One region of the Paenarthrobacter sp. TE4293 genome, then DNA from elsewhere that is predicted to be linked to it. Evidence: riboswitches for the same ligand, from Rfam matches in the RefSeq annotation. Region 1 holds a riboswitch; each other region holds the start of a gene.
The links. A riboswitch is a leader RNA that binds a small molecule or an ion and turns the genes downstream of it on or off. The one in region 1 is predicted to bind cyclic di-AMP.
Positions count from the first base shown of each region.

Region 1 (10,262 bases):
ATTCCTCGCGGCAGAAGATGGCCAGGAAGTTTTCCTGCCCAAGACGTCCCTGCCCGCGGGCGTAACCGAGCTCAAGGCCGGGACCCGCGTGGAGTTCGGAGTGGCCGATGGCCGCCGCGGAGCGCAGGCACTGGGACTGCGTGTCTTGGAGAAGACGCCGTCCATCGCCAAGGCAAAGCGGATGAACGCCAAGGACCTCGCACCGATGGTGCAGGACCTCGTGACGGTTCTGGACAACCTCTCCGGTTCCTTGTCGTCGGGCAAGTACCCGGACGGTAACAAGGCCAAAGCCATCAGCATGGCGCTGCGCAAGGTTGCCGACGAGCTGGAAGCCTAGGACCGGCCATGACATCGGAATCCGCACAGGATACAAAGGCCGGAAGGGACGCCCAGGCAAGTCCTGCGGCTGGTCCTGACGCTGCCCAGGCTCCTGGCGTCGGGGGCGCCCCCGCGCGGAAGCCCGTTGCCGGCAAACCACGCACTGGCTTGCCGGTGTGGCGCACGGGCAAGCCGGACGCCTTCCTCGCCGCCGCCGTCGATACTGCACGCGAGGCAGTGGAGGGCATCGCCAACCCCGGCGAAGTAGGAGCGCACCTCGGTGCCAAGTCCGAGGGCGACCGTGTGGTGACCCACCTTTTTGAATCCAGGCTTGCCGGCTACGGCGGGTGGCAGTGGTACGCCGTGGTGACCCGCAACTCGCGGTCAAAGATCGTGACGGTCAGTGAACTTGGGCTGCTTCCTTCCGAGGATTCCATCCTGGCGCCGGAATGGGTGCCCTGGGCCAAGCGTGTCCGTCCCGAGGATGAAACGCCCTTGGTGGAGGAAACCGTGGCGGACGTGACGGAGGAGTCCGTGCAGGCAGACGAAGACGAGGCCACTGGGCCCGCTGAAGCTTCCGAAGACCCTGAAGCGGATGACCCCGACACTGCGGATGACGACGAAACCGGTGCCGAATAAGGGTTGCTGGGATCCCGGGATGAACAGAGCTAAAGGTGGACGCTGATGTCCACCTTTAGCTGTTTAAAGGGCTGGGCGGCGGCTTAAGCACCGGGCCGAGGCTTAAACGGCGGCGGCGCCGTCCGGGAACTACCGGACGGCGCCGACCACCGGCGGTGGAGTTACTTCTTCAGTTCGCCCACCACGTAGTCGATGCTGGCGAGCAGTGCGGATACGTCGTCAGGTTCAATGGCGACGAACGTGGCAATGCGCAGCTGGTTGCGGCCGAGCTTGCGGTACGGCTCAGTGTCCACCACGCCGTTGGCGCGCAGTACCTTGGCGATGGCTGCGGCATCAATGGAGTCGTCGAAGTCGATCGTGGCGATGACGTTGGAGCGGTCGTCGGCGTTGGTGACGAACGGCGTCGCATACTCCGAGGCCTCTGCCCAGGAGTAGATGCGGTTGGCCGAGTCCGCCGTGCGCTTGCTGGCGAAATCCAGGCCACCGTTGCTGTTGAGCCACTGCACCTGGGCGTCCAGGGTCACCAGGGTGGACAGCGAGGGCGTGTTGTACGTCTGATTCAGCTTGGAGTTGTCGATGGCCGTCTGCAGGTCCAGGAAGTCCGGGATCCAGCGGCCGCTCGCCTTGATCCGTGCCGCGCGCTCCAAAGCAGCAGGGGAGAAGAGGCCCAGCCAAAGGCCGCCATCGGAGGCAAAGTTTTTCTGCGGTGCGAAGTAGTAGACGTCGGACTCGGCGACATCAACGTCCAGTCCGCCGGCAGCAGAGGTGGCATCCACGAGGACCAAAGAGCCCTCGTCTGCGCCCTGGACGCGCTTCACGGGAGCGGCGACGCCCGTGGAGGTCTCGTTCTGGGGCCAGGCGTAGACGTCAACGCCGGGCTCGGCCTGTGCCACAGGGCGCGTGCCGGGCTCGGACGTGATGATGGACGAAGCATCAAGGAAAGGTGCCTTGTTGGTGGCGGCCGCGAACTTCGAGCCGAATTCACCGAAGGAGAGGTGCTGTGCTTTCTTCTCCACCAGGCCAAACGCAGCGACGTCCCAGAATGCCGTGGAACCGCCGACGCCGAGGACGACTTCATAGCCTTCGGGTGCGCGGAAGAATTGGCTGAGCCCTTCGCGGACCGAACCCACAAGGTTCTTGACCGGAGCTTGGCGGTGGGACGTGCCGAGGATGGTGGACGACGCGGCAGACAGGGCCTCGATCTGTTCCGGGCGGACCTTGGACGGTCCTGCGCCGAAGCGTCCGTCCTTGGGCAGCAGATCGGCGGGAATGGTGATGCTGTTGTCGCTCACGTGTGGCTCCAAAAGGGTATCGGCTAGAGATGGGTCGTGGCAGGTGGCATCAGCTGCCCCTTCGACATCCCAATTCTGCCTGACGCGGCCCGGGGGCAGGAACCTGTGGCCGTCATAGTCCGCCACGTGGAATGCGGGCGAACCATATGCGACCGGAATTATCCAGAGTAATTCCAAATAAGCTAGGCTGGTGGTTGGCGTTCATGGGGCGGCGGTGCAGACCGTCCGCCCTGGCAGGGACGCGGTACGGTGGAGATTACGCAAGGAACTGCGTTCGAGGAGAGCTGAGCTGGATGACGGATCTGATCGATACCACTGAGATGTATCTTCGGACCATTTTGGAGCTTGAAGAAGAGAACATTGTGGCTCTCCGGGCCCGCATCGCCGAGCGCTTGCGGCACTCCGGCCCCACGGTCTCCCAGACCATCGGACGCATGGAGCGTGACGGCCTGGTGATTGTCTCGAACGACCGCCACCTCGAGCTGACCGAGGTTGGGCGGAAGCGCGCCACCGAGGTGATGCGTAAGCACCGCCTCGCCGAGAGGCTCCTGGCAGATGTCATCGGCTTGGACTGGGCCTATGTCCACGATGAAGCGTGCCGCTGGGAGCATGTGATGAGCGAGCGCGTGGAGCGCAGGCTGTACGAGCTCCTTGAGCACCCCACCGAATCCCCGTATGGCAACCCGATTCCTGGCCTTGAAGCGCTGGGCGGTCTGGCCAGCCAGCCCTTCCCCCGCCTGGATGTCAACCTGCTTCACGCCATGGACGGCTACGCAACGGACTCCCGCGTGGTGGTGACGCGCTTGGCTGAACCCATCCAGGTGGAGCCTGAACTCCTCACGCAGCTGGACGAAGGTGGAATCCGCCCCGGCGCCGCCGTCTCCCTGGAACGCGTGGGCGAATACATCTCCGTGCGCGTACCCGGCATTGAGGGCGCACTGGAGCTTCCGCCGGAAGTGGCTGCCCACGTCTTTGTCGCAGTTGGCTGACGACCCCATTTCCAGCCCGGTGTCATATCTCACTTTTGAGCTCTCGGCGCGCGTGTGACCTGCGGTTTTTCGCGATCCGTGATAAGGCCCCATCCCGCCACGCACGTTTCTGTTGATAACGAATTTATTACTGCGGGGCTTAATCCCCTATAGTTATCTACTAGCGCTGATACCAAAGCGTTACCTGTTCCGGAGCCGAGCTCTGCCAGCGGAACAGGTGTGTCATCCACCACTGGCAGAGGCGGGGGAACCACAAGCGGCTGTCTAAAGAAGCAGCCTTGGGGTGAAGTCCGCAGCAGAAGTGCCCACTTACGCAAGTCCCTTCCGGGATACCTGTGTGCCGTGAGCGCCTCGTGCGGACCGGGTCTTTGAACTCTCTGACCCGAATCCGACAGCTAACTTCGCAGGCTTTTCAGAGAGGAATAGAGTTTGACAACGCAGAACGTCAGGGGCCGCCGCCGCGCGTCCGGCCCCGCTGCTGAGCTGCGGCCAGCCCGCGTCGTATCGGAGATCCGGCCACGCGACACCGAACGCCAGGTGCGTCGCCGTAAGAGCCCGTTGCGCCAGGTAGCTGACTTTGCCGCCGCCAGTGGTGTCGGGCAGAAGGCCGGAGTTGCGCTTGCCGCCACCGGGCTTGCCCTGACTGTCGGCCTGCCGGCCACGAGCCCTGTCATGGCCACCTCGGAATCGGGCCAGACTGAGTCCGCCCTGGCTGTCGCAGGTGGCAGCCAGCCCGAGGTTTCCGCTGCTGCATCGGCCAAGATTGACTTCAGCCGTGCCGCCGTCGCCACCGCGGCCGACCCCGATGGCAAGCTGAAGCAGCTGCTCAGCGCCCAGTCGGCCGGCAGCATCCAGCGCGCTTCGTCGGCAGGCACCATGGCCAGCCCCCTCGACACGCTGACCACGGCTTCCCCCTTTGGCTACCGCGTCAGCCCCCTCACGGGTGGCTCCGGTGACTTCCACCGCGGGCAGGACTTCGTAGCCCAGTGCGGTACCGCTGTGCACGCCGCAGCATCCGGCAAGGTGACCTTTGCCGGATGGCACGAGTATGGCGGAGGCAACCGCGTGGTCATTGACCATGGCAACGGCCTGGAGACCACGTACAACCACCTCTCGTCCTTCACCGTCAAGGTCGGCCAGACGGTCACCCGCGGCGATACCGTAGCGCTCAGCGGCACCACGGGCGCCTCCACGGGCTGCCACCTCCACTTCGAGGTGCAGGTTAACGGCGAAGTCGTAGACCCCATGGGCTGGCTCTAAACGCCAGCTGATGGCTGTCTCTCGTATTTGTGACACGCCCCGTGACCTGAATGTGACATTCACGTCCAACTGTTGTACCGTACAAAGCGCATCGGCTTTTTAGGGGGCCGATGCACTTGAGTGGATTGCCTAGCTCTGCCACCACTCGAGGTCCGTTCGCATAAATCGTCTGGCAGGGGCGGGGGAACCACTTCTGGTCTTCGTGAGAAGGCCTTGGGGTTAAGTCGCAAAGCTTCCTTGAAGCAGCGCGGCCGGATGACTCCCATCCGAATCCGACAGCTCACCTCGCAGGCATTGGGAGAGGCTACCTACGTGTCATCACGCACTACCCCTGCGCGCCACCGCGCCGAAACGGTTCGTACGAACCCTTTGAACACGCTTTCCAAGGCTGTTTCATCAAACGCCGGTACCGTTGGCCGTCAGGCCGCCGTCCTGGCAGCAGCCTCAGGCCTCGTCCTCAGCGTCGGCCTGCCGGCCCAGGCAGCTGACACCGACGTTTCCAAGTCGGAAGCCTCCAGCACCCAGCAAATGGTTGCCACCGCGGTTGTTACCGCAGAGCCCACTGCCACCGTTTCCTTCGAAAGCCCCGTAGTGGCCACGAAGGAGGCCCCCAAGGTTGTCCAGCGCGCATCGCAGACCACCCAGCGTGCGGCGGCAAACGGCACCCAGGACGCCGCAGGCGCAGTGACCGCGAAGTCTTCCGAAGCCAAGGACGCTGCCTCCAGCGCTGCCGCTTCGGGCCTCGCAGCGATTGCCTACACCGGCATCGGCCACCCGTACGTCTGGGGCGGCACCACGCCCAACGGCTGGGACTGCTCCGGCTTCACCCAGTGGGTCTACGCCCAGGCTGGCATCAGCATTCCCCGCGTCAACGCCTGGACGGCCATGAAGCCCACCAGCACTCCTGCCCCCGGTGACTTGGTCATGCAGAATGGCGGAGCGCACGTAGGCATCTACGTTGGCAACGGCATGATGATCAGCGCATTGAACCCGGGTCAGGGCACGCTCCTGCACTCGGCTGCCTCCACGGGCACCTCATCTTTCTTCACCCTCCGCTAGAAACCATCAGGTTCGAGGTTCGCCTGCACGCCCCCAAGTGCTGGCGCGCCGATGAGCCGCGTGTACCCCAACTGCACGCGGATACGAAAAGAGAAAACCATGAGCAGTGCACACAAGGTTGCACGGCATCGCGCTGAGGCCCCCAAGACCAGCTCGCTTGCCGTCATTGCCAAGGCAGTCAGTGAGAACGCCGGCGGCGTGGGCCGCCAGGCAGCAGTTATCGCCGCAGCTTCAGGCCTGGTCCTGACCGGCAGCGTTGCTGCCAACGCAGCAGACACCAAGGTGGACCGCGAGTCCACCTCGACGTCAGCCCTTGACGTCCAGTCGGTAGTGCAGGCCACCATCGCGGCGGACTCCACGGTTGCCATCTCCTACGAACGCCCCGTTGTCACCACGGTGGAGGCGCCGGCTCCTGTAGAGAAGAAGGCTCCCGCGAAGGTAGAAACCAAGAAGGCCGCGGAAAGCACTGCGACTGCTGGGAGCGCCACCCTCGCCGTCTCGGCAGCTACTCCGGCAGCCAAGGCTCCGGCAGCTGCCAGCGGACTCGGTGCAGCAATCGCCGCGGCAGCCTACGCGCAGCTCGGCGTCACCCAGGACTGCACCATGCTGGTGACCAACTCCCTGGCGGCCGTTGGCATCAACTTCCACGACTGGCCGGCCGGCTACCTCTCCCTTGGCCGCACCGTCAGTGCCGCGGAAGCCCAGCCCGGCGACCTCGCGTACTACGCCAACGGCGGACTGGCCGGACAGGCACACATCGCTGTATACGTCGGCAACGGCATGGCAGTCCACGGTGGATGGAACGGATCCACCACGGCACTGTTCAGCGTCAACGTAGGCTCCGGCCCGGTTTTCATCCGCGTCAACGGCTGAAAACACGCGCAGCACCACCACGCACACCAACACCCCGCAGGCTTCGGCCGGCGGGGTGTTTTGCTCCCGGAACGCTTAACCACGCATGAACTCTTGCCGACGTTGTGACTGAAACGACAGAATAATTCGTTGATACGGCATATAAGTGCTTACCCTTATGGTGTCGATCCACAGCCCGTACAAGCAGAGGGCAGCCGGCCCTCGTGCCCCTGACGGGTGCGGCCGTGAAGAGGTACGTGCATGCGCACACTTGTTCTGAATGCTGGATATGAACCGCTGGCGGTAATTACCTTCCGCCGGGCGCTGGTCCTTGTGCTGACTGGAAAAGCTAGCGTGGTGGCTGAGGGCGACGAGCCTGTCGTCGGGCCACAGGAAGTTCTCGGACGTCCATCCGTGATTCTTCTCAACCGCTACATCCGTCCCCGGTACAACAGGATTACCGCCGTGAGTCGCCGCGGGGTACTTCGCCGCGACGGTCACCGCTGCGCCTATTGCGGGAAAACAGCCCACACCATAGACCACGTCCACCCCAAGTCCAGGGGCGGCGCGGATTCCTGGGAAAATCTGGTTGCGGCGTGCTTGAAATGCAACAACGCCAAAAGCGACCATACGCTGGCTGAAATGGGTTGGAAGCTCCGTTTCAAACCTGGCGTGCCCCAGGGAACCATGTGGCAGATCAAGGAACTCGAGAAACCTGCGCCGGACTGGGACCCGTTCCTGTTGCCGGAATCCGCTGCCTGATCGATTTCTGCTGAGCTCCGGCCGCCCCGGTACTCTGGGCGGATGGAATTCAATGCCGTAATTCTGGCGGGTGGCAGGGCCACCCGCCTCGGTGGCGTGCCCAAGCCATCGCTGACATACGACGGCGCGTCGCTCCTTTCGCATGCCCTCCAGGCAGCCCGGGGTGCTGCAGCTGTGGTTGTCGTGGGACCCGATGCTGCGGGGACCGGCGGTGCGCCGTCTCGCAACACGGCGTTGCTGCCCGACACGGCGCTGATGTCCGACACGGCGCTGCTGCCCGACAGGGTGCTCCAGGCAAGGGAGAAACCGGCATTTGCGGGTCCCGCCGCAGCTATTGCTGCCGGGTTGGCGGCGTTGAAGGACAACGGTAACAACGCTCCCTGGACGCTCGTTCTGGCGTGCGATATGCCGCACGTGTCCCGTGGCGTTTCCTTCCTCTGGAAAGCCCTGGAAGCCCAACCGGGGGTGGAAGGTGCCATGGCTGTCTCTGCCGATGGCCGGAAGCAGCCCCTCCTTGGTGCCTACAGCACCAGTGCCCTCGAACGGGAAGTGGCTGAAGCTTCCGAAGGTTCCGGGTTAACGAACGCTTCAGTGTTCCGGCTGCTTGCTAGGCTGAATGTGCTGGACGTTGCCGTCCCCGCAGGGTCCACGGACGACGTGGATACGTGGGAAGACGCTGCGGCCCTGGGCATTGACTACAAGTTGGAGGCGGACGTGAAGAGCCAGGAAGAGACGCTCGAAGAATGGTGCCGCACGCTGCTGCAGGCATTCGAGCTTGAAGGCGTTGAAGTGGACATCAATGAGGTGCTCGCCGTTGCCGGAGTGGCAGCCCATTCCGTGGTGCGACCCGCAGCACCCTTGACCACCTTCATTGCCGGATATGCGGCGGGCATGGCCCGCGGCATTGGCCAGGCAAGCGACGACGCGTCCATGAACGCGGCCTTGGACCTGGCACGGAAGATCGCCAAGGAGTACTCGGAGTCCGAGGCTGACGCCGAATGACAGAGGCCCCCGGCGAGGGCCACCACGCGGCACACACATGGCAGGAGGCCCGGCAGCGCGCGTTCGATGCTGCCGCGCCCATCCCGCCGGGGCCGGTGCCTCTCGGGTCAGCCCTTGGCCGCACCCTGGCGGCAGATGCCGTGGCGGTGCAGGATATGCCGCACTATGCCTCCTCCGCCATGGATGGTTGGGCGGTCAACGGAAGCGGCCCCTGGATCTTGAGCGAGCCGGGCCTAAGGCTGGCGCCGCACCAGGCCAGTCCCATCGTCACGGGCGGGCTGATTCCTCCGGGCGCCAAGGCAGTGCTGCGCAGCGAGAGTGGTGTCATCACCACGGACGAGGACGGCCTCCCGCTCCTTGCCCTGGGTGGTGCCGCCAAACCGGGTGAACCGCGCAACGGCCAGCACATCCGCAAGGCCGCAGAAGAGGCAGCGGAGGGGGAGGTCCTGCTGACCGCCGGGACCGTGATCAATCCGGCGCATATTGCTTTGGCAGCGCTTGCGGGATTGGACCATGTGGACGTCCTGGGGAAACCGCTGGTCCGGTTCCTGTTGACGGGCTCCGAGGTGGTCGCGCAGGGAGTGCCCCTGCCCGGACAGGTCCGTGACACGTTCGGCCCGCAACTGGGCGCCGTGGTGGAACTCCTGGGTGGAATCGCAGGCGAGCAGCTGAGGGTGGGAGACAGCTATGAGGAGTGGATCTCCGCCCTGCAGGACACCGAGCCCACCGTGGACGGGCTGGCCCTTGATGACCCCTACCAAGAGATCGACCCCCCAGCCGACGTCGTCATCACCACCGGCGGGACAGGGCGCTCCGGGACTGACCACCTCAGGCGGGCGGTGGCAGAGCTCGGCGGCAGCCTGCTGATCGACGGTATCGCCATGCGCCCGGGCCATCCTGCCGTGTTGGCGGAGTTACCCGATGGCCGGTTCGTGCTGGGACTGCCGGGAAATCCGTTGGCAGCGATGATGGCCCTGTTTACCGTGGGAGCTCCTCTGCTGGCGGCCCTGGGGCACCGGAGCCTGGAGGAGGTAGGCCAGGTTCCGTCCGGCGCGATGATCGAGGCGGATCCCGGGCGGACCCGCCTGATGCCGTTTAAGCTGGTCTACGGCCTGGCATCACCGGCGCAGCATGCGGGCCCGGGGATGATGCGCGGCCTTGCCGGCGCGGACGGGGTCATGGTGGTGCCACCGCACGGAGTCCAACTGGGGGAGTTGGTCCCGGCTTTCGCCTTGCCGTGGGGCAAACCGTTGCCGGCGCCAAAGCCGGCGGAAGACAAGCCCCGCAAGGCTCCGGCGCGCCAGGCAAAGAAGGCTCCTTCAGGCCCGGTGGACTGGAGTGCGCTGGACGCCTGAGCTGCCGGGCGCACCACAGGGTCGGTACCAACAAAGTGCAATGATGGACTCATGAACAGGCATGCTCCCGAACAGGACATCAATGAAGATGACCTGCAAATTCACCCGCCCAAACAAGCCGCGGCAGGCCTCAAGGCTGTCACAGTGGCACTTGAACGAGGTTACGCCCAGGCCGGAGTAGCCCGCACAGTACGTTCCATGCTGAGGGTCAACCAGCACGACGGATTTGATTGCCCGGGTTGTGCGTGGCCCGAATCCATTACAGGCAGGCGCAGCCCCGCTGAGTTCTGCGAGAACGGTGCCAAGGCGATCGCCGAGGAAAGCACCACGCGAACCGTCGGCGCCGAATTCTGGGCGCGGCATTCCCTGGCGGACCTTGAGGGCAAGACCGAGTACTGGCTGGGGAGCCAGGGGCGGTTGTCGGAGCCCGTGGTCATCAGGCCTGGCGACACGCACTATTCGCCCATTAGCTGGACCGAGGCCTTCGCCCTGGTTGGCGAGCACATCAACGCCACCACACCGGATAAATGCGTGTTTTACACCTCGGGCCGGACGGCCAACGAGACAGCCTTCATGTACCAGTTGTTTGCGCGGAGCCTGGGCACCAACAACCTTCCCGACTGCTCCAACATGTGCCATGAGTCCTCGGGCAGCGCCCTCAACCCAACCATCGGAATCGGCAAGGGCACCGTCTCGCTGGAGGACATCCACCACGCAGAACTGGTGTTGGTGGT
Region 1 covers NZ_JBNJRY010000002.1:488,853-499,114, reverse strand. Annotated here, with positions in the region: gene QF015_RS05655 (cold-shock protein) at 1-337, shown strand, start outside; gene QF015_RS05650 (DUF3027 domain-containing protein) at 346-957, shown strand; gene serC (phosphoserine transaminase) at 1,119-2,249, opposite strand; gene QF015_RS05640 (metal-dependent transcriptional regulator) at 2,543-3,238, shown strand; cyclic di-AMP (ydaO/yuaA leader) riboswitch at 3,432-3,663, shown strand; gene QF015_RS05635 (M23 family metallopeptidase) at 3,668-4,498, shown strand; cyclic di-AMP (ydaO/yuaA leader) riboswitch at 4,646-4,806, shown strand; gene QF015_RS05630 (C40 family peptidase) at 4,811-5,557, shown strand; gene QF015_RS05625 (NlpC/P60 family protein) at 5,657-6,430, shown strand; gene QF015_RS05620 (HNH endonuclease) at 6,671-7,171, shown strand; gene QF015_RS05615 (NTP transferase domain-containing protein) at 7,214-8,173, shown strand; gene QF015_RS05610 (molybdopterin molybdotransferase MoeA) at 8,170-9,528, shown strand; gene QF015_RS05605 (FdhF/YdeP family oxidoreductase) at 9,580-10,262, shown strand, end outside.

Region 2 (10,262 bases), on a different contig from region 1:
GCAACAGCTTCGAACGGGACAAGGTTGATCAGTGGCGTGAAGAACATGGCCACCAGGAAGAGCGCGCCGGTGACGATCGAGGCGAGGCCGGTACGGGCCCCTTCGCCGATGCCCGCGCCGGACTCAACAAAGATCTGGTTGGAGGAAACGGACGCGCCGCCACCCACGATCGCGCCGAGGGCATCGACCTGCAGGACCCGGTCAACATTGGGGATGTTGCCGTCCTTGTCTACGGTTCCGGCTTCGTTGGCCAGTCCCACCATGGTGCCCATGGCGTCGAAGAAGATGCTGAGGAGGATCACAAATGCCAACAGCGCTGCAGCGATGAAACCGAGGTGCTGGAACGCGCCGAACGGGTTGGCCTTGCCGATGAGGGACAGGTCCGGGGCGCCCCACTCGGAGAGCGTGGGAGCCACGAGCGACCAGCCGCGCGGGTTGACGTTCTTGCCGTCGAAGCTGGGGCCGATGTGGAGCGTGAATTCAAGGATGGCTGCCAGCGCCGTGGACACGACGATACCAATCAGGATGGCGCCGCGGACCTTACGGACCACCAGGGCGATGGTCAGGATGAGGCCCACTGCGAAGACGAGTGTCGGCCAGCCCATGAGCTTGCCGTCCACGCCCAAGCCAAGGGGAACGGTGGTGCCGGCAGCATCGGGGATGCGGCGCACGAATCCTGCGTTGACCAGGCCGATCAGTGCAATGAAGAGGCCGATGCCCACCACGATCGCGGTCTTCAGGGCTTCCGGAACGGCCTTGAACACGGCAGTACGGAAACCGGTCAGCACCAGGATGAGCATGGTGACGCCGGACAGCACCACGAGCCCCATCATGTCCGGCCAGGTCAGCTCCGGGTGGGACGCAACGGTGACGGCCACGAAGGCGTTGACGCCCAGTCCTGTTGCCACAGCGAAGGGGTGCTTGGCCCACGCGCCCATGAGGATGGTGAGGATGCCCGCCACGAACGCGGTGGTGGCAGCGACGGCCGTGAAGCCGAGGGAGGCTCCACTCGAATCCGGACCGGAGAGGATCAAAGGGTTCAGCACCACGATGTAGCTCATGGCAAAGAACGTCGCGAAGCCGCCACGAATTTCCCGCGAGTACGTGGATCCACGTTCAGTGATTTTGAAGTAGCGGTCGACTGCAGAACCTTGTTTAAGCATGGAGGACTCCGGGGATCGAGGGGAGTGTGCTCTCAAATCCTATGCGGTCCGGTACGGGCGTTCCGGACCATTCGCCTAGTCTGTAAGGAAGCCAACACTAGGAGAAACCGCCCCATGCGTACCATCCGCCCACTTCTGGCCGCCGTCGTCGCTGCTCTTGCCTTCGCGGCCGCCTTGCTGTTTTCTGCGGCTCCGGCGTCCGCCCACGACGTCGCCGAGTCCACGACGCCGGCCAACGGCGCCAGCGTCCCTGAAGTGCCGGCGTCGGTATCCATTACGTTCAACAACCGGCCGCTCGCCATCGGATCCGGCGTAACCGTCACGGCGGGCGGCGAAAACTGGGCCGATGGTCCCGTGGAAATCATCGACAACCAGGCCGTCCAGAAGTTGCGCGAAGGCGCCCCGGCCGGCGAGTACACGGTGGTTTGGCGCGTGGTCAGCAGCGATTCGCACCCCATCGAAGGCACCTTTACCTTTACGGCGGCCGCAGGAAGCACGACGGCGACGGGCAGCACAGCAGTCGCCTCACCGTCGGGTTCTGCGTCGTCAGGAGCAGTACCGACAGCAGCCGTGCCGACGGCGGGGACCGCAGCGCCGGGAACCGCTGTCAGCGAGCCTGCGGCGGACGCCTCCCAGCCCTTCCCGTGGAGCATCGTGGGACTGGCTGTTGTTGCTGTCGGTCTCGTTATTTTCCTGGCCGTGACAGCCCGCAAGAAGCTTGCTTCCAACGACTCAGATGGCGATACTTCCGCGGAATAACGCGGTTTTCTACGTAGCTGCGAAGATCTCGAAACGGTTACCGCGACACGCCAAAAGCCTGCTTCTCGTTACTTAAATGTGACTTCCGCGAGATCATCGCGTACGGTTGTACCTGTGCCTGTTCCACGTAGCGGGCACTTCCGGCCTGATTGCCTAGCTCTGCCGCAGTCCGGAATCCGTTCGCAGACAAACCTTACGGCAGAGACGGGGAACCCATTTTAGGTCGCTTTCGAGCGTGCCTTGGGGTGAAGTCACGAAGCTTCCGCTGAACAGCGGGAGATAGTGACCGGGTGACTCCCATCCGAATCCGACAGCTAACCTCGCAGGCATCGGGAGAGGCTCTTTCATGTCTTCACGCATTCTTCGCGGCCGTCGTAAGGCGGACAGCGTACGTCCTAATCCGTTCATCTCCATCTCCAAGGCAGTCGCCAGCAACGCTTCCGGCGCTGGCCGCCAGGCAGCTGTTATCGCAGCAGCCTCGGGACTCGTCCTGACCGGCTCCATCGCTGCCCACGCAGCCGAAGCTCCGGTTCAGCGGGACTCCAGCCCGGCCACGGTCGCCGAGACCGCCTCCGAGGCTCCCACCCAGGTTGTTACCGCTCTGGCTACGGCTACCGTGAACTTCGAGCGCCCTGCTGTTGCTTCCGTAGCAGCTCCGGTCATCGAAAAGCCTGCACCGGTTGCTCCGGCCCCCGTAGCCAAGAAGGCAGCTGTCACCACTGCTGCTGCAACGGCTCCGGTTGCCAAGGCAGCTGCTGCCGCTCCGGCCGCCGCTCCTGCAGCCCCCGCTGCTGCTGCCCCGGCCGTCGGTGGCGTCAACGCTGCCATGGTTGCCTCGGCCTACGCCCAGATCGGCATCATGCAGGACTGCACCGCCATGGTGGAGCGGGCCCTCGGTTCCGCCGGCATCCCCGTTGGCGACCTCGGCCCCATGCAGTTCATGAACTACGGCAAGGTTGTCAGCGACCCCCAGCCCGGTGACATGATCGTCCAGTCCGGCCACGTAGCCATCTACATCGGCAACGGCCAGGCGATCAGCGGCGGCATCAACGGCAACCAGACGGGCATCCACCCGATCAGCTGGTTGACCGCAACGGGTCCCCTGACCTACGTACGCGCTGGCGCATAAGCCTCACGCAACAGTTCAAAGGCCGGCGCCTCCGAAGACACTGTCTTCGGAGGCGCCGGCCTTTGACGTTAAATTCTGCTAAGCGGTGGCGATGTCCGGCCCTGCGGGCAGCGCAACCTTGGACGAGATCGCTTGGCCCACGGCCTTTGCCTGCCGCAGCACTTCTTTAGGTGTGGGCGTAATGAGCTCACCTACTCCTACAAGGTGCATCCCGACGGCCCTCATTGCGGCCACCAGGTTCTGGCCTATCGCGATACCGAGTTCCGCGAGCATTCGGCGCAACTGGCTCTGAGCGCAGCGCGTGACCACAATGTGGTCGGCAAGGAGAACGCCGTTGGCGGTGTGGACGGCCCACTGGCGGCGGGTGGATTCCAGGGGCCCGGAGGCGTGGAGCCCGGTCCTGAGCCCGGCTGTCGTCATGCTGGCGGCCAGTCCATAGCCGATGTGCTGGGAGGGGTCCGAGCCCAGGAAATCAAGGCGGACCGCGCGGGTGGTGTTGCGGACGTCCAACTGATGGCTTGCGGCGTAGTTCCGTAAGTGGCGGAGGATCTCGTTGCGTTCCTGCATTGCTGCAGGATCGCCGGCATCGCACCGTTGAAGCATGCCGGTGTGGACCGACGGGCCGGTTCCGGACAATGCACCGAAGCCATCCACCACTATGGAGCCCACGCCGTAGCGGCTGAGCTCACTGGCAACTGCCAAACCGGACAGGCCGGCTCCGATGACCACGGTGGTGGTGCGTTCCGTGGCGGAATCAGGCGTGGGTGACACTGCTTGGTTCCTCCTTGACGTGTGTGCCTTTCGGCATCGCATGGGGTCGCGTCCGAGTTCCCCAAGCGGCCGCAACTGAAGGGCCGGAGTGTGTTGTGAAACACGGTCGCCGGCCATTCAGTGACTCGAACACTACCGAACTTTTTCTGCCATGGATAGCCTCCCGCCTCCGCGTGTTTGCGTTGTTCATCCGCGGCGCAAACAGGGCCCGCGGCAACCTTGCCCGGACCGTTATACACATAGCCCCAAGCCGCCTTGATTCGGCGTTGCCGACCGAGAATAGTGGGCATTGGGAGGAGGAATTTCCGAGTTTCTTCTGCCTCGACCATTGACAATGACGCCATGAGGGAATCCGACCCGGAAAACCTCTGGCAGAATGGCCGGAACATCAAGCAGCAGGTGGAGAGGCGGGCCCCAATGGACCAGCACAGCAGGCACAGTGAAGAGCCACAGGACGGCCAGGACCAGGCAGTGGCACCCGGTGGCATCGTCGTTGGAGTCGACGGTTCCGAGCATGGTCAATGTGCGTTGGTGTGGGCGGCGCGGGAAGCCGAACGCCGTCAGTTGCCCTTGCACATCGTGACGGCCTACTCCGTCCCCATTTTTGCCGCATCAGGCCTCGACGGCGGCTACGCGACAGTGGATGATTCCGTGATCCGCGAGGGCGCCGACGCCATCGTGAAGCAGGCCATGGACAAGGTCTCCGGTTATGCCATCGACGTTGATGCTTCCGTCGAGAACGGCGACGCAGCCGGTGTCCTGCTTGACCTCTCGGCAGACGCCGCGCTCCTTGTCTTCGGAAGCCGGGGCCGCGGAGGTTTCGTGGGACGCCTTTTGGGATCGGTCAGCAGCGCCCTGCCTGCCCACGCAAAATGCCCCACCGTGACAGTCCCGCTGTACTGCGCCGACCGTCTTGGCGAAAACACCGAGGACAAGCACATCAAGGCCGAGCACGCCAAAGCCGGTCCCCGTACCGTGGAAAACGTGGTTGCCGTTGGTGTGGACGGCTCCGAGCAAGCCCGCGTGGCGGTGCTTGAAGCGGCCGAGGAAGCCCAGCGCATGGGAGCCAGGCTCCGCGTGATTTGCGCTGTACCGCAGTACAGCGGGTCTTTGGCGTGGGTGCCGGCTCCCTTGGACCGTGACGCACTGTTTGCCGATATCAGGGTCCAGCTTGACGCCGGTGTTTCCTGGCTCAGGAGCCACTTTCCCCAATTGACCATTGAGACCGATCTTCGGGACGGCTCACCGGTGGACGTGCTGGTGGAAACCAGCCGCAGCGCCGAACTGGTGGTTCTGGGAACACGTGGCCGCGGCGGATTTGCGGGCATGCTCCTGGGATCCACCTCCGATGGCGTCCTGCACCATGCCAAGGGTCCCGTGCTGGTTGTCCCGGACCGCGAGGACCCGAGACTGGCCGATCGTCCCAAGTTTGGGCCAATGCTCGGCGCAGCATAAGCCGCGGCCGTTCACCGTCCATGGACAGCCAGCAGCCTCGGGAACAGCCACACGATTCCGGCAAGAGGTTTGGTGCGCCCGCGGGGCTGTTCATTCTGGACATCGCCGACGTTCGCGCACCCATGCTTCCTGACGTGGGTGGCAAGGCTGCCAACCTGGGTGAGTTGGCCAGCGCCGGACTTCCGGTTCCACCCGGCTTCTGCCTGACGACTGATGCCTACCGGCACGCCCTTTCGGGCGGCGGGCTGCAGATGGTCCTATCCTCGTTGGTGGAAGCGGACGCCTCGGACCTGGACCAGTTGAACGGCCTCGCCGCCCAGGCGCGGTCCCTGGTCCTTGACGCGGGCATCCCGGCCGAAGTGGCCCAAGCGCTGCGGTCCGCCTACGAGCAGTTGGGGGAGAACGTCCCGGTCGCCGTCAGGTCATCAGCGACCGCGGAGGACCTGGCCTTCGCCAGTTTCGCCGGTCAACAGGACACCTACCTGAATGTGGTGGGTGTGGATTCCGTCCAGGATGCCGTGAGCCGTTGCTGGGCATCTCTCTGGACGGACCGTGCGGTGACCTACCGGACCATCAACGGGATCGATCACGCGTCGGTTGCCCTCGCTGTGGTGGTGCAGGAGATGGTGGATTCAGCGACGGCTGGGGTCATGTTCACCGCCAACCCAGTCACGGGTAACCGCTATGAGACAGTGATTGACGCCAGCCCGGGCTTGGGGGAGGCCGTGGTGTCGGGCGCCGTGAATCCGGATCAGTATGTGGTGGACGTCCGCCGTGGCGTCATCGTGAAAAAGACTGTGGGGGACAGGCTGGTGGAGATCCGCTCCACTCCCGGCGGTGGGACGGAACGAATTGAGCGATCCCCTGAAGCTTCCCGGCAACAGCCCCGCGATCCGAGCCCGCAGCCATGCCTCAGCGATTCCCGGATCCTTGCGCTCGCGAGGTTGGGCCGCAAGGTCCAGGACCATTACGGCGCTCCACAGGATACGGAGTGGGCCATCGACGACGCGGGAAAATTATGGCTCACCCAGGCTCGTCCCATCACCACCCTGTATCCGCTCACTACGCGCACTCCGTCGGCCCCCGGCGAGCACGCCTTCCTGAACTTCAGCCTCGCACAGGGGCTCACCAGGCCGTTGACGCCCATGGGGTTGGCTGGCATTCGCCTCATAGCCTCATGCGTTGCCAGGACTGCGGCGTTCGATGTGCCGGATCCCAGGTCCGGACCATCGCCGTACTACGAGGCCGGGCAGCGTATCTTCTTCGACCTCACCGCCGTGCTGCGGAGCCGCATCGGGCGGACCATTGTGCCTCGCGTTTTCGATGTCATGGAGGCGCGCTCAGCTGCCCTGATGCGGGGTCTCTTCGATGACCCCCGTTTCACTGTGACCACCAGGACACCCCTCAAGCTGTTTCGGCACGTAGCCCCGGTGGCAGCCAAGTACCGGGTTCCGGAATCACTGTTCCGGGGTCTTTTCCGCCCTGATTCGGCAATGAAGCGGGTTGGGAGGCTCTCCTCCGAACTGCACAGCACCTTTGCCGTTCCGTCTGAATCAACGGCACACCAGCGGCTCGGTCATGTCCAGCGAATCCTTGGAGAGGAAGTCTTTGCCACAGTCCCGCAGGTGCTGCCTCTTCCGGCTTTGGGTTTTGCGATGTTGGCGCTGGTCAGGCGGATTCTGGGCGAACAGGCTTCTTACGACGAACTCCAAACAGTGATCCGCGGGCTGCCCAACAACGTCACCACGGAGATGGATCTGGCGCTGTGGCAGCTTGCCTCGCAGATTCGGGAAGACCCCGACGCCGTCGCCTCCATGGCGGGCAAGCCGGCAGCCGAGCTCGTGCAACAGTATCGGGACGGCAACCTTCCGCCGGTCGCCCAGTCCGGAGTGGAATCGTTCCTCGGCGCGTTCGGGCACCGGGCCGTCGCGGAGATCGACCTCGGCATGCCCCGCTGGTCGGACGAGCCAACCCACATCCTTGGGGTCGTAGCCAACTATTTGAGGCTCGGGGCCGGTGCGGATTCTCCGGACCAGCAGTTCGAAAAGGCTGCGCGTGAAGCGGATGACCAGGTTGCGCGCTTCGTGGCCCGCGCAAGGGCGAAAAGCCCGGCACACGCGGTGGTCGTGCGCACCGCCCTGGACCGCACACGGAGGTTCGCGGGACTGCGCGAGTTGCCCAAGTACAACCTCGTTCTGGGCTTGGCTGCTGCAAGGGAGCAACTGGTGCTGGTCGGCAGCCAACTCGCGGCGTCCGGGCGGATCGCGCAAGCGGAGGACATCTTCTTCCTGGATCTCGACGAAGCTGAGACAGCCCTGGCTGGAGATGACCTGCGCGGGGTGGTCGCGGAGCGTCGTGCAAGCTATGAGCAGGAACTCCGGCGCAGGCACATCCCCCGAGTGCTGTTGTCAGATGGAACCGAGCCGGAAGCCACCCCGGGGGGCAACGGACAACAGCGCCCGGGCACTTTGTCCGGCAGTCCGGCGTCGTCCGGTCAGGTGACAGCACCTGCGCGCGTCATCATGGACCCCGTTGGTGCGCACCTTGAACCCGGTGAGATCCTGGTGGCACCCTCAACCGACCCCGGCTGGACGCCGTTGTTCCTGACGGCCGGCGGATTGGTTATGGAGATGGGCGGCCCCAACTCACACGGCGCAGTGGTTGCACGCGAATACGGCATCCCCGCCGTAGTGGGGGTTCCGGATGCCACCTCGCGCATCATCACCGGCCAACGGGTCACCGTGGATGGCGCGGCAGGGACGGTCAGTACAGAGAATGTTGGGGGAGGAATGACCTAGGCGTGCTGGTGTGATTCGTGCTCCGAGTGGCTCACGGGCTCCAGTTGGAAAGTGCAGTGCTCGGTGTCGAAATGCCGGCCCAGGCAGGATCCGAGCTGATCCAGGATGCTGTCGGCCCCGCTGGCGTTGAGGACCTCGTCCTCCACCACAACATGGGCCGAGAACACGGGAACGCCGGACGTGATGGTCCAGATATGGATGTCGTGGGCTTCCACCACGCCGTCCACCGCCAGGATGTGCTCGCGGATCATGTTCACGTCCACGCCCTTCGGGGTCGCCTCGAGGAGGACGTCCACCACGTCGCGAAGCAGGTGCCACGCGCGGGGGATGATCATCAAAGCGATCACCACTGACGCAATGGGGTCGGCGGCGCTGAACCCGGTGGTCATGATGACGATTGCCGCAATGATCACCGCGATGGAACCCAGGAGATCGCCGAGGACCTCAAGGTATGCCCCGCGGACGTTGAGGCTTTCCTTCTGGGCTCCTTGAAGGATCAAGAGCGAGACGAGGTTGGCCACAGCACCCAGAATGGCGGCCCACAACATCACGTCAGTATGGATTTCCGGGGATTCCCCAAATCTGCGGATGGCCTCAATCATGATCACCACAGCGATGACAATGAGGATCAGGGCGTTGGCCAAAGCGGCCAGCACCTCGGCCCGCTGGTATCCATACGTCCGCTGATCGCTTGCGGGCCGAGTGGCTATCCAGGCGGCCATGAGGGCGATGAAGACGCCTGCGGCGTCGGAGAGCATGTGGCCGGCATCGGCCAGCAGCGCCAGGGATCCGGATACGACGGCGCCAACCACCTGGATGCCCACCACCCCTAAGGTGATGGCCAGGACGGCGATGAGCCGCTTCCGATGCTTGCCGGTTGCCGTGACTCCGTGGGAGTGGTTGTGGTCGTGCCCCATGTCTATAAGGCTAGCCCCAGCCGAGTTCGTGCAAGCGGTCATCGTCGATCCCGAAGTGGTGCGCGATCTCGTGGACCACGGTGATGGCCACTTCGTCGATCACTTCTTCACGCGTGCTGCAGATGTTCAGGATCGGCTGCCGGAAGATGGTGATCCGGTCCGGTAACGAACCGGCCTCCCACCAGGAATCCCGTTCGGTCAGGGGGACGCCCTCGTAAAGTCCCAACAGCACAGTGCCGGGATCTTCACCCGGTTGTGGCGTGTAGTCGTCCTCAATGAAAATTGCCACGTTGTCCATCGCGCCAGCCGCTTTGGGCGGGATCAGTTGAAGGGCGTCGCTGACGGCCTCTTCGAACTCCTCGGGCGACATGTCAAAGGGCCCGGCACCGTGGGCCACCTCCGCCGGTGTGTGCTCGGCAGGACTGTGCACCGCGCTCCGTTCCCGGAGTGGCGATGAGGGGCGCTCGCCGTCCGGGACTATGGGCAAGCCGGGAGGTAGATTCGCGGGCATGATCTGACTTTAGTCCGATCAGGCAGCATCGGCGCCGTGTGTGATGAGAGATACTAAAAGTCAATCCTCTTTTCGACAGACACAGGAACCGCATGACCGGCACCTCTTCCCTCGCGCCCGAGCCACTCGACGTCGTCGTTGTAGGTGAGGCATTGATTGACATCGTGCAGTCCTCGGAAGGCCAGGTGGAGTACCCTGGCGGTTCGCCGGCCAACGTCGCCTTCGGCTTGGGACGGTTGGACGTCAAAGCCGGCCTCCTGACTGCCATTGGCCGTGATGACCGCGGCGACGCCATCGCCGCACATCTGCAGAGCGCCGGCGTGGTGCTGTTGCCGGGCTCCATGTCCGCGGGAAAGACCGCGACGGCGACGGCCCGCATAGCTGCCGACGGTTCGGCTGATTACACGTTCGATATCGATTGGGCTTTGGCTCCGCTTGCACTGCCTTACGCGCCCAGGATCCTGCACACGGGCTCCATCGCGACCTTCCTGGAGCCAGGAGCCAGCGTTGTCCGGAGCTTGCTGGAACAGGCCCAGGGTGGCTGCATGGTCACCTATGATCCCAACATCCGCGCCGATCTACTCGGAAGCCATCACGAGGCACTCTCCCTCTTCGAGGAAATCGTGCCACTGACCGACGTCGTAAAGCTCAGCGGCACTGACGCACGCTGGCTGTACCCGGGCAAAGCGCTGGAGGACACGGCGAACCACCTCCTGGCCCTGGGCACCGGGTTGGTGGTGGTGACCCAGGGGGTCAAGG
Region 2 covers NZ_JBNJRY010000007.1:125,243-135,504, forward strand. Annotated here, with positions in the region: gene QF015_RS15265 (NCS2 family permease) at 1-1,163, opposite strand, end outside; gene QF015_RS15270 (copper resistance CopC family protein) at 1,278-1,922, shown strand; cyclic di-AMP (ydaO/yuaA leader) riboswitch at 2,097-2,265, shown strand; gene QF015_RS15275 (NlpC/P60 family protein) at 2,269-3,051, shown strand; gene QF015_RS15280 (NAD(P)-binding protein) at 3,130-3,822, opposite strand; gene QF015_RS15285 (universal stress protein) at 4,240-5,277, shown strand; gene QF015_RS15290 (PEP/pyruvate-binding domain-containing protein) at 5,298-8,075, shown strand; gene QF015_RS15295 (cation diffusion facilitator family transporter) at 8,072-8,992, opposite strand; gene QF015_RS15300 (metallopeptidase family protein) at 9,003-9,503, opposite strand; gene QF015_RS15305 (carbohydrate kinase family protein) at 9,596-10,262, shown strand, end outside.
Region 2: it holds a riboswitch for cyclic di-AMP, as region 1 does, so the genes downstream of both, QF015_RS15275 (NlpC/P60 family protein) here and QF015_RS05635 (M23 family metallopeptidase) in region 1, are expected to answer to the same signal.

Region 3 (10,262 bases), on a different contig from region 1:
AAAGATCGTGACCGGACCTTGGAAGCGCAGGCGGGTGCCGCCACTCACGAAAACAAGCGCGATGAGATGTGCCGGCAGGGGATCCACGACGCCGCGGACCAGCAGGAAACTCAGCGCGTAGACCAATGTCCAGGCCAACGCTTCCAGCACGCGCCCGGGAATGCCGGCACTTGGCGTTGTAGGTGGCCGGCCAATTTCCCGGCGAAGCTCATGAAGTGGAACGCGTCCACGCCCAAGGTCGCGGGTCAGGCGCGCCACGCCGCGCAGATCGGCCCAGGCGGTGCGTACGACGTCGACACTTGGGTTGGGGTCGTCGGTCCAGTCGACGGGGACTTCATGAATGCGCAAACCACAGCGTTCGGCGATCACCAGCAATTCTGTGTCAAGGAACCAGCCATCGTCCCTGGTATGTGGAAGAAGTCGGTGGGCAACGTCCGCGCGGACGGCCTTGAAACCGCACTGGGCATCCGAGAAGCCTGCCCCCAGGACAGCGCGCAGCAGGGCGTTGTAGCTCCGGGGAATGAACCCGCGCCGGGAGCTGCGTATCACGTGGGAGTTCCGGGCCAGCCGCGTTCCGATAGCGAGATCCGAGTGGCCGGAGAGCAGAGGCGCGAGGAGGGGAGCCAGCGCTGACAAGTCCGTGGAAAGGTCTGCTTCCATGTAGGCGAGCACGGGGGACGGCGAGGACTGCCAGACCTGGCGGAGCGCGTTTCCGCGGCCCCTTTCCTGGAATCGGACCACCAGCAGTTCAGGGAGCTCCCTGGCCAGGCGCTCGGCGATCCGCAGGGTGTTGTCCGTGCTGGAATTGTCCGCCACGGTGATCCGGAAGGTGTGCGGAAAAGAGTCAGTGAGATGTCCGTGGAGCCTGCGCAGGTTCTGTTCCAGGCGGGCTTCCTCATTAGACACGGGAAGGGTGATGTCCAGGACCGGGACGGCAGCCAAGGTGTCGACGGGGGAGCGCCGCGGCTGTGGCTCCGCGTAGTGCGTGGCCGGCTGCGCAATGGGTGACCTCGCGCCACCGAAGCGCTCGGAACGGACCCGTCGTGGAGTGGCGCTGATGGCTGGATCTGTGAGCGTCATGTTTCCAGAATGGAGCCGGCGATTATGAGGGCTGTAGGCGGAAACTGTGTCCCCACTGTGAACCACGGAGGACAGCTGTGAAACGGGAAAACCGCGCCGGCTCCCGCCATCCGCTCCAGTGGGTACTGGTGCGAACGGCAGGAACCGGCGCGGCAATCAAGCAGCCTGGTTTAGTACCAGTTGTTGGCCAGGTGGAAGGCCAGAGCGGCTGACGGGGATCCGTAGCGTTCCTTGATGTAGTTCAGGCCCCACTTGATCTGGGTCTGGTAATTGGTCTGCCAGTCAGCACCGGCCGATGCCATCTTGGAAGCCGGCAGGGACTGGACGATGCCGTAAGCGCCACTGGAAGCGTTCGTGGCAGTCGTCTTCCAGTTGGACTCCTTCTCCCACAGAGTGTTCAAAGCAGTCATTTCGCCGGCACTCCAGCCGTAGCTGCCAAGGATGCTGGCAGCGTAGGCCTTGGCGGCGGCGGGGTCGTCCACGGCCTTCGGGGCGGCAGCAGCAGCTGCAGCTTCCGCAGCGGCGGCGGCAGCAGCGGCGTCGGCGGCCTGCTTGGCAGCAGCATCAGCGGCTGCCTTCTCTGCAGCGGCCTGGTCTGCGGCTGCCTTCTCTGCGGCAGCCTTCTCAGCAGCGGCCTGGTCTGCGGCAGCCTTCTCGGCAGCAGCCTTCTCAGCAGCGGCCTTGTCGGCAGCAGCCCTGTCAGCAGCGCCCTTGGCGGCGGCTGCATCCAAGGAAGCGGAGATTTCAGCTGTCTTGTTGTTGCTGACCTGGGTATTCGCCTGGGTCTCGGCCACGCGGCTCACTTCAGGGAGGGTCAAAGCGGCGTTGGCAGCAGTACCGAGCGATGCAACGCCCAGTGCGGCGGCTACGACACCGGCAACAACCGACATGCGGTGGCCGGACTTACCTTGACGGGCGGCGTTCTTCAGGACAGCCTGCGACTTGGTCAACGGTGCGTTGTGCTCGTCGCGGTGACGCGCGGAAGGGCGCGTCTGATCGTTAAATTCAGACATGTGTGATTACCTCTCAGCGCCTGCGGAGTTAGCTGTCGGGTTCGGATGAGGTCATCCGGCCGCGCATCACGCTGCGGCTTCACCCCAAGGGCCGGCAAAATGCCTGGGCCCGGAGACTCTGGGTCCCCCGTCTCTGCCTCGGAGTAAGAACGGACTCCGGGAAGTGGCAGAGCTCGGCGCATCCCGGATGTGGGCCTGCTAGGGACGACCCACCCTTTCGACGGTACAGGAGGTTTCCGTAGAAGTCACATTTAGGTAACAGAGATCACGATGGCGGTGAGTCGCCTTGCTGAATTCGTTACACCCGTTCGTTGCTCACGGTGGAGAGTCGAAGGGCGAACTCCGTGCGTCCCGGACGCGAGGTCACCTCAACGCTCCCTCCGTGCGCTTCGACGATGGATTCAACGATGGACAGGCCCAGTCCCGACGTACCTTCGGACCCCGATCTCGCGGCATCGGCGCGGGCAAAACGGGAGAAAATCCGGCTTTGGAAATCCTCCGGAATGCCAGGCCCGTTGTCCGTCACGGTGACTACTGCGCTGCCGTCGGCAGAGAGCATGACGCCCGTGACGACGGTGGTGCCGGCCTCGGTGTGCTTGCGGGCATTGGACAGCAGGTTGGCCAGCACCCGGTGGAGTTGCGTCGCATCGCCGCGGACCGTGACGGGCTCATCCGGGAGCTGGAGTTGCCATATATGGTCCGGCGCCATGACCTTCTCGTCGCTCACGGTTTCGACCACCAGCTGTGTGAGGTCCACGTCCGTGACCTTGACCGGCTGGCCCTCGTCGAGCCTGGCAAGCAGCAGGAGATCCTCCACCAACGTGGTCATGCGCTCGGACTGGCTTTGGACACGTGCCAGCGACTTCCGGCCGTCATCGGTGAAATTCTCGGTCATCCTCAGCAGCTCGGTGTAACCGCGGATGGCGGTCAGGGGCGTCCTGAGTTCGTGCGAGGCGTCCGCGACGAACTGGCGCACCTTGGTTTCGCTCTCCTGGCGGGCCTCCAACGCGCTGGAGACGTTGTTCAGCATTTGGTTCAGTGCGTGGCCAACGCTGCCGACTTCCGTGCCCGGATGTGCGGCCGACGGCGGTACGCGCACCGCAAGCGCCACCTCACCGGCGTCGAGAGGAAGACGGGAAACCTTCGTGGCTACCTCGGAGAGTTGTTCCAGCGGGCGCATGGTCCGGCGGATGATGACGGTACCGGCCAAGCCAATAATCACCAGCCCGCCCAAGGAAACCAGTACCATCGTCCACACCAGGGAGGCCTCGGCGCTCTGCTTGTCTGCGAGCGGAAGGCCCGTCACGATCACGTCGCCGTAGGCGGTGTCTACAGCCATCAGCCGATAGTCGCCGTTGGAGAGCGAACGGTCCACCGGGCCGGTGTCTTTGGGAAGCGACAACAGGACTTGCTCGTCGGCTGCAGAGAGCGAAACGCGGTTGCCTTGCGCGTCGATCAGTCCGGAACTTCGCACCGTGGAGCCGTCGATCCTGGCATTAAGGGTTCCTGCGGCCTGGCCGCGTGCCTCAAGGGGGTCGGGCCTTCCTGACGGCGAGGAAGGGAAGTTCGACGGCGGCCTGCCGAAGTCGTTCGCTCGGCTGGATGCCTGCTCCAGTTGCCTGTCGAGCTGCCGGTTGAAGACCATGTCCATGGAGGCGTAGCTGACCACACCAACGGCACTGCAGATGGCGACCAGGAGGGCCATGGCCACCAGGACCAACTTTGTCCGTAAATGCCAGGTGGACGGGTTGAGCCAGCTGCGGCCTGACGTCCTGGCCACTCCCGAAAGTGTGCTCAACGCCTAGTCCGCTGGCTTGATGACGTAGCCGGCGCCACGGATGGTGTGGATCATCGGCGGGTGGTTGGCTTCGATCTTCTTGCGCAGGTAGGAAATGTAGAGCTCCACGATGTTGGCCTGGCCACCAAAGTCGTAGTCCCACACACGGTCCAGGATCTGGGCCTTGCTGACCACCCGTTTGGGGTTCTCCATGAGGTAACGCAAAAGCTCGAACTGGGTGGCAGTGAGCGGGATGTCCTCGCCGGCCCGGGTGACTTCACGGGTGTCCACGTTCAGGGTAAGGTCACCCACCACCAGCTCGGCGGTGTCCATGGCGGCTACGCCCGAACGCTGGACAAGACGATGGAGACGCAGGAGGACTTCTTCCATGCTGAAAGGCTTGGTGACGTAGTCGTCGCCGCCGGCAGCCAAGCCAACAATACGGTCCTGCACGGCGTCCTTCGCCGTGAGGAACAGCGCGGGAACCCCGGGAGCGAAAGCGCGGATGCGGTTGAGGACCTCAACTCCGTCGAACCCCGGCAGCATGACGTCCAGGACCAGGACGTCGGGCCGGAAATCCTTGGCAAGCTTCACTGCGTCAGGCCCGTCGCCGGCAACCGCCACGGACCAACCGGCCATACGCAGGCCCATGCTCATGAGCTCGGCCAGGCTGGGTTCGTCATCCACCACCAGGGCGCGGATTGGAGAGCCGTCCGGGTGGGACAGCTGGGGAAGGTTGTTGGTCATGGAGTGCGAGGAAGCCATGGGACAACTCTCCGTTCTGCTGGTTTGCCAACGCTTTGACCGTCCTGTGAGGACGCTGTGAAGTCAACACTAGCGAGGTGGGAGTCCGGAAACACGCGTATCCACAGGTCACAGGAGTGACCTCTCCCGACCCTGCGCAGCCTGCGACCCGTGCTGTAACGCAGCAAACTTCTTCCCATTCCGGATCGTCGTGGGCGTGGTCAGAAGCGGAGATGCCGGACCGGTCGGTCGGGAGGCTTCGTCCTGAGCAGGGCGTGCCGGTTCTACAGCTTGTAGCAGATTTTCGGCAAAAAAATCCGAAGTGCTGCCGGCGGCGATTGGACAACAACTGTTTCAGATCGTGAGATTCCGTGGGTGGGTGGTTCGCGGGAATGGTGGTGCATATAATGCCCGATTGACCGAAGAAAATTCATTGGAAGGCGAATATTTCTTCCTCCAGCCGAATGAAATGGAGTTCATTTATCCCCACAGCTGAATTGTGATTTGCGGCACAATAGACCTCCTCGTCTCAAAATGTGGACGGTTCGGCGCTTTGTTACTTGCGTGTTGCCATTGTTACGTTGCACACTTCCAATGTGAACAAGAACTCAACAGCACCTGCAGCCGCAGCAACCTGGCCCAGCACACCCGCTGGCCATGATGACCGCTGTTGTCGAATGCAAGCCTAACTTTCCACCCCAAGAAGTTTCAGGCATTCGCCCCCTAGCCCAGCGTTGGGCGCCCCTCCCCAAACTCATTGCGGGGACAACCAGCATTCGAAGCCGCGATGACGGCTATTCACTTTTGAGGTAAGCACTCCATGTCAGTTGCATCTGGATACGTCCACATCTCCGTCCGTAACGCCAACAAGGCAGCGTCGAACGCAGGGCTCCGCCCCGGATTCGGCAACCGCCCCGGCTACGCCCCCACCCAGCAGGGCGCGGGCCAGCAGGCTCCCGGTTACGTTCCGCAGGGCTACAACCCCAACTCCTATGGCCAGTTGCGCGCCGTACCTGCCACTGAGTCGGCACCCATGACGGCACCCACTCCGGTGATTGCCCAGTCCGACAGGCTCCGCCCCGTTGCCAACGACAACGTGGCCCGCGGTTTCGTGCTCTACATGGGCATCGACGAAGAAACTGCCGCAGCAGCCGGCACCTCCATTGCCAAGCTGGCCCAGGAAATCCGTGCCTACGCACAGTCGCTTGTGACCGGCGCCGAGAGCTACGCTGCCGTCGCAGTCGCTCCCGCCGGGGCACCCGGGTCCGCACTCGACGTCGTGCGTTCCACCTTCGGTGACCCCACCGTGGCCTCCCGCCAGCGCACCGAAACTGCCCGCCCGGCGCCGCAGCAAGAAGCCCGCCCCTCCGGCGTGCTGATCGACCTCGCCCGCCGCGAAGTGCACCTCGACGGCGAATCGTTGAACCTCACGTTCAAGGAATTCGAACTGCTCAACTACCTCGTCGAAAACGGCACCCGCACCGTGGGCCGTGACGAACTTCTTGAAGGTCTGTGGCGCAACGCCGAAGAGGTTCCCAACGAGCGCACCATCGACGTGCACATCCGCCGCCTTCGCTCCAAGCTTGGTCGCCTTGCCAACACTGTCCGCACAGTACGTGGCCAGGGCTACCGCTTCTACGAGCACCCCGAAGTTATTGTCTGGGCCGCTCCGGAATACTCGATCTAGCTTTACAGCCGCCGGAAGGCGGCACATACCTCTGCGCCTGCGCTCGTATCTCCCTACGGCCGCCCTCACCTCGCAAGCCCGGTCAGGGAACCCAAGCCCGGTCAGGGAACCCTGGCTGCGTGGGCCCAGCAACAACGGCGCTGTCGGGATGTGCCGCCTTTCGTCTCTTGTCACGCCCAGTGAGCATTGGCCTCCAGGGCTAAGCGGGGGCGGATAGGGTTGATTCATGAGCGACCATCACATCAAGCGGCTCGTGATCATGCGACATGCCAAGGCTGATTGGCCCATGGGCGTGCCTGATCATGAGCGTCCCCTCGAAGAGCGCGGACACCGGGAAGCTCCGCTTGCAGGGAAATGGTTGCGTGAGCAGGGCGTGGTGCCGGACTTCATTTTGTGCTCGTCTGCGTTGAGGACCCGCCAGACCTGCACCTGGGTCTGTGATGAGTTGGGCGATAAAGCGCCGACGCCGAAACTTGAGGACGGCTTGTACGCCGCCTCCGCGAACCGCATGTTGACGGTGATCAACCACGTTCCCGACACCGTGACCACCCTGATGGTCATCTCGCACATGCCCGGAGTCCAGGACCTCGCCATGCACTTGGCATCGCGCGATTCGGACCACGACGCATACATGGATGCCGCTACCCGCTACCCAACGAGTGCGTTGACGGTCATGGAAACGGAGAAATCCTGGGCTGAGCTGGATGGGCAGGACGCGCGGCTGACGCACTTCACGGTTCCCCGCCACTGACCTGCGGGCAGCCTCTATTGCGGGTTGCTTGGGTCCCCGTGGGCCAGTTGGGGCATGCACATGCAGCGGATCTCGAAGACGGGCAGGCCTGCAGCTTCTTCGCCATGCCCGGTCGCGACCAGGTATTCGCCGTCGAACATGTACACGGGCAACTGCGGCGCCAAGTATTCGTTGTACCGGCTGGGATAGACCCATTGCCCGCGGATGTCGAACGCCGGCAGGGCGTACGGATCGCGCCGGTTGTGGGCGCTCGGATAGAGTCCGTCGTCGATCATGATGTAACTGACAAGGCCATAGGTGTGATGGTGGTTCATGTCCGTGGGAAAGAGGATTGCTTCCACAGTAGGGCCCCTTCAAAAGTTTTCGGCGATCGCGCTCCGAGCGACGCAGGTAGCTAAGTAAGGTTAGCCTAAGCTAACAGCTGGCTGCGCGTCGAATGTTCCCCCGTGTGACGTTGATCAACCGCGCGGAAGGGGCAGATCTTCCGCGGCGATCTCACGCAGCATGCGTACGGCGAGCCGGATGGTGGGGCTGGCGGTCATCGTCTTGCGGAACACGACGCCAACCGATCGCTGCTGGACGGGGTTGACCACGGGGATGGCGACGACGCCAAGCGGCAGCGGCGGTCTACCGAGCCGCGGGACCAACGCCACGGCCACGCCCTGCTCCACCATCGCGATGTGCGTGGAAAAGTCGGGATCGTAGACACGGATATCCGGGACCCGCCCCAGCCCCGCGAAGATCTGCAGTAGGGCCTCGTTGCAGATGGCTCCCGCCGGGGTGCTGATCCAGGTCTCGTCAAGCAGGTCTTCACGCTCGACGGCGGTCCGGGACGCGAGCGGGTGGGTGCTGTTGACCAGGACATCGGCTTGGTCGATGCAGAGGTCCTCATGCACCAGGTTCTCCGGGATGACCAGCGGGACCGAGTTCCAGTTATGCACTACCGCCAGTTCCGCTTCGCCGGACGCCACCCTTTGCACCGCTTCGCGGGGGTCTTCTGCCAGCACGGTGATTTCCACGGCAGAGTGGGCAGTCGCCATGCGCGCCAGCAGGGGTCCCACCAGGCCGCGGCACGCCGTGGAGAATGCGACCAGCCTCAGCAGGCCCGACGGCTTGGCGGGATCCGCGAGCAAAGTGGCCTGCAGTTCCTCAAGCTCGCCCATGATTCGCCGGCCATACCCTGCCAGCGCCAAGCCACGTTCGGTGAGGAGTACCCCGCGGCCGTTTCGCTCGAGGACCGTCACGCCGGTCTGCTTCTCCAACTTTTTGATCTGCTGCGAAATGGCGGACGGGCTGTAGCCCATGACATCGGACGCGGCTACCACCGATCCGTGCTGTTCCACGGCCACGAGCGCCCTCAGGGCTGAAATGTCGATCATGAAGCAAATGTACGCTGTTATATATCGAATTCAACGCTGGTTCTTCACGCTGAAGCGGACCATAGTGTACTTGTGAACCTTCGCCACTCTGCCCTCGCCGTCGTGGTCGCCGTCCTGTGGGGCATCAATTTTGTTGCCATCGACCTCGGCCTGCACACGAACGGCAGGGAGGTTCCTCCGCTGCTTTTCGTCGCCATGCGCTTCCTGCTCGTCGTTTTCCCGTTCATCTTTTTCATCCGAAAACCGAACGTGGGCTGGAAAGCGATTGCCGGCGTCGGGCTCTTCATGAGTGCCGGCCAATTCGGGCTCTTGTACCTGGGTATGGCACTGGGGATGCCGGCGGGCTTGGCATCGCTGGTCCTTCAGGCGCAGGTCTTGTTCACTATCCTGCTCGCAGCCAAGTTCCTGGGCGAGAGGCCCAGCCGACGCCAGCTGGCCGGCGTGGTGCTCGGCATCGCCGGGCTGGGAGTGGTGGCATTGGGGCGCAGCGCTGTGGCACCGGTCCTTCCGCTGATGATCGTTTTGGCCGCAGCCTTGTCCTGGGCCGTAGGCAATGTGGTGGCGCGCCACTCAAAAGCGGCTTCCGGTTTGGGGCTGGTGGTGTGGTCCGGTGCCGTGGTGCCCGTACCTTTGGCCGGCTTGTCGCTGGTGGTGGATGGGCCGGGCACCGTCTGGGCCACGCTTACTGACCTGCAACCAGCCACCATCCTGAGCGCGATCTACACTGCCGTGTTCGCGTCCTTGGTGGGTTACGGCATCTGGAACCGTCTGTTGTCGCTGTACCCGAGTTCCGACGTCGTGCCCTTTACGCTGTTGGTCCCGGTGGTGGGGATGACGGCGGCCTGGCTGGTCCTGAACGAGATTCCCACCATTGCCGAAATCATGGGCGGCCTGATCCTGTTGCTGGGAGTGGCCACGGCAGTGCTCGGGACAGGACGCAAAATCCGGCCCGAAGCGACCGTTGTGAGGCCCGCTCTGCGGCTATAAATCCCGCGGAGTCATGCACAGCGGGCCTCACAACGGCGCCCAGCGGGCCTCGCAACGGAGGGATCAGCGCAGCGTGAAGATCGTCCGGTGCCAGTCCTTCTCGGTGGTGCCGTCCAGTTCGACCATCACGTGCTTTACCTGCGTGTATTCCTCGAAGGAGTACGCGGACATGTCCTTGCCGAATCCGGACTGCTTGAAACCTCCGTGGGGCATCTCGGAGATGATCGGGATGTGGTCGTTGACCCAGACGCAGCCTGCCTTGATTTCGCGGGTGGCGCGCATGGCTCGTTGGAGGTTGCCGGTCCACGCTGAGGCCGCCAGTCCGTAGACGGTGTCGTTGGCGAGCTGGATCGCTTCCTCATCCGTGTCGAAGGGAAGAACCACCAGGACCGGGCCGAATACCTCGTCCTTGACAATCTCCGAGTCGGGCGCCGCATCCACCACCAGTGTGGGGCGGTAAAAGGCGCCGTCGGCAAGGCCCTTATTCGTCGGAGCGTAGCCGCCGGCCACCACTTTGCTGTAGCCCCGGGCCCGCTCCACCATCCCCGCCACATGGTCCCGCTGCTTGCAGGAGACCAGTGGGCCAAGGTCCGCGTCCTCATCCCCGGGGGTGCCCAGGACGATCCCCTCAAAGTGGTCGGCCACCTTCGCCACGAATTCCTCGTAAAGGCTCCGGTGCACAATGGCCCGGGTTGCTGCGGTGCAGTCCTGACCCGTGTTGATGAGGGAGCCGGCAACGGCGCCATGTACGGCGGCGTCCAGATTGGCATCATTAAACACCACGAAAGGGGCCTTGCCGCCCAGCTCGAGGTGCACGCGCTTGGCGTTCACGGCCGCAGCTTCC
Region 3 covers NZ_JBNJRY010000006.1:93,400-103,661, reverse strand. Annotated here, with positions in the region: gene QF015_RS13545 (glycosyltransferase) at 1-1,080, opposite strand, end outside; gene QF015_RS13540 (hypothetical protein) at 1,251-2,093, opposite strand; cyclic di-AMP (ydaO/yuaA leader) riboswitch at 2,099-2,258, opposite strand; gene QF015_RS13535 (sensor histidine kinase) at 2,392-3,891, opposite strand; gene QF015_RS13530 (response regulator transcription factor) at 3,895-4,635, opposite strand; gene QF015_RS13525 (winged helix-turn-helix domain-containing protein) at 5,435-6,301, shown strand; gene QF015_RS13520 (SixA phosphatase family protein) at 6,528-7,052, shown strand; gene QF015_RS13515 (hypothetical protein) at 7,067-7,393, opposite strand; gene QF015_RS13510 (LysR family transcriptional regulator) at 7,511-8,431, opposite strand; gene QF015_RS13505 (EamA family transporter) at 8,504-9,418, shown strand; gene QF015_RS13500 (gamma-aminobutyraldehyde dehydrogenase) at 9,482-10,262, opposite strand, start outside.
Region 3: it holds a riboswitch for cyclic di-AMP, as region 1 does, so the genes downstream of both, QF015_RS13540 (hypothetical protein) here and QF015_RS05635 (M23 family metallopeptidase) in region 1, are expected to answer to the same signal.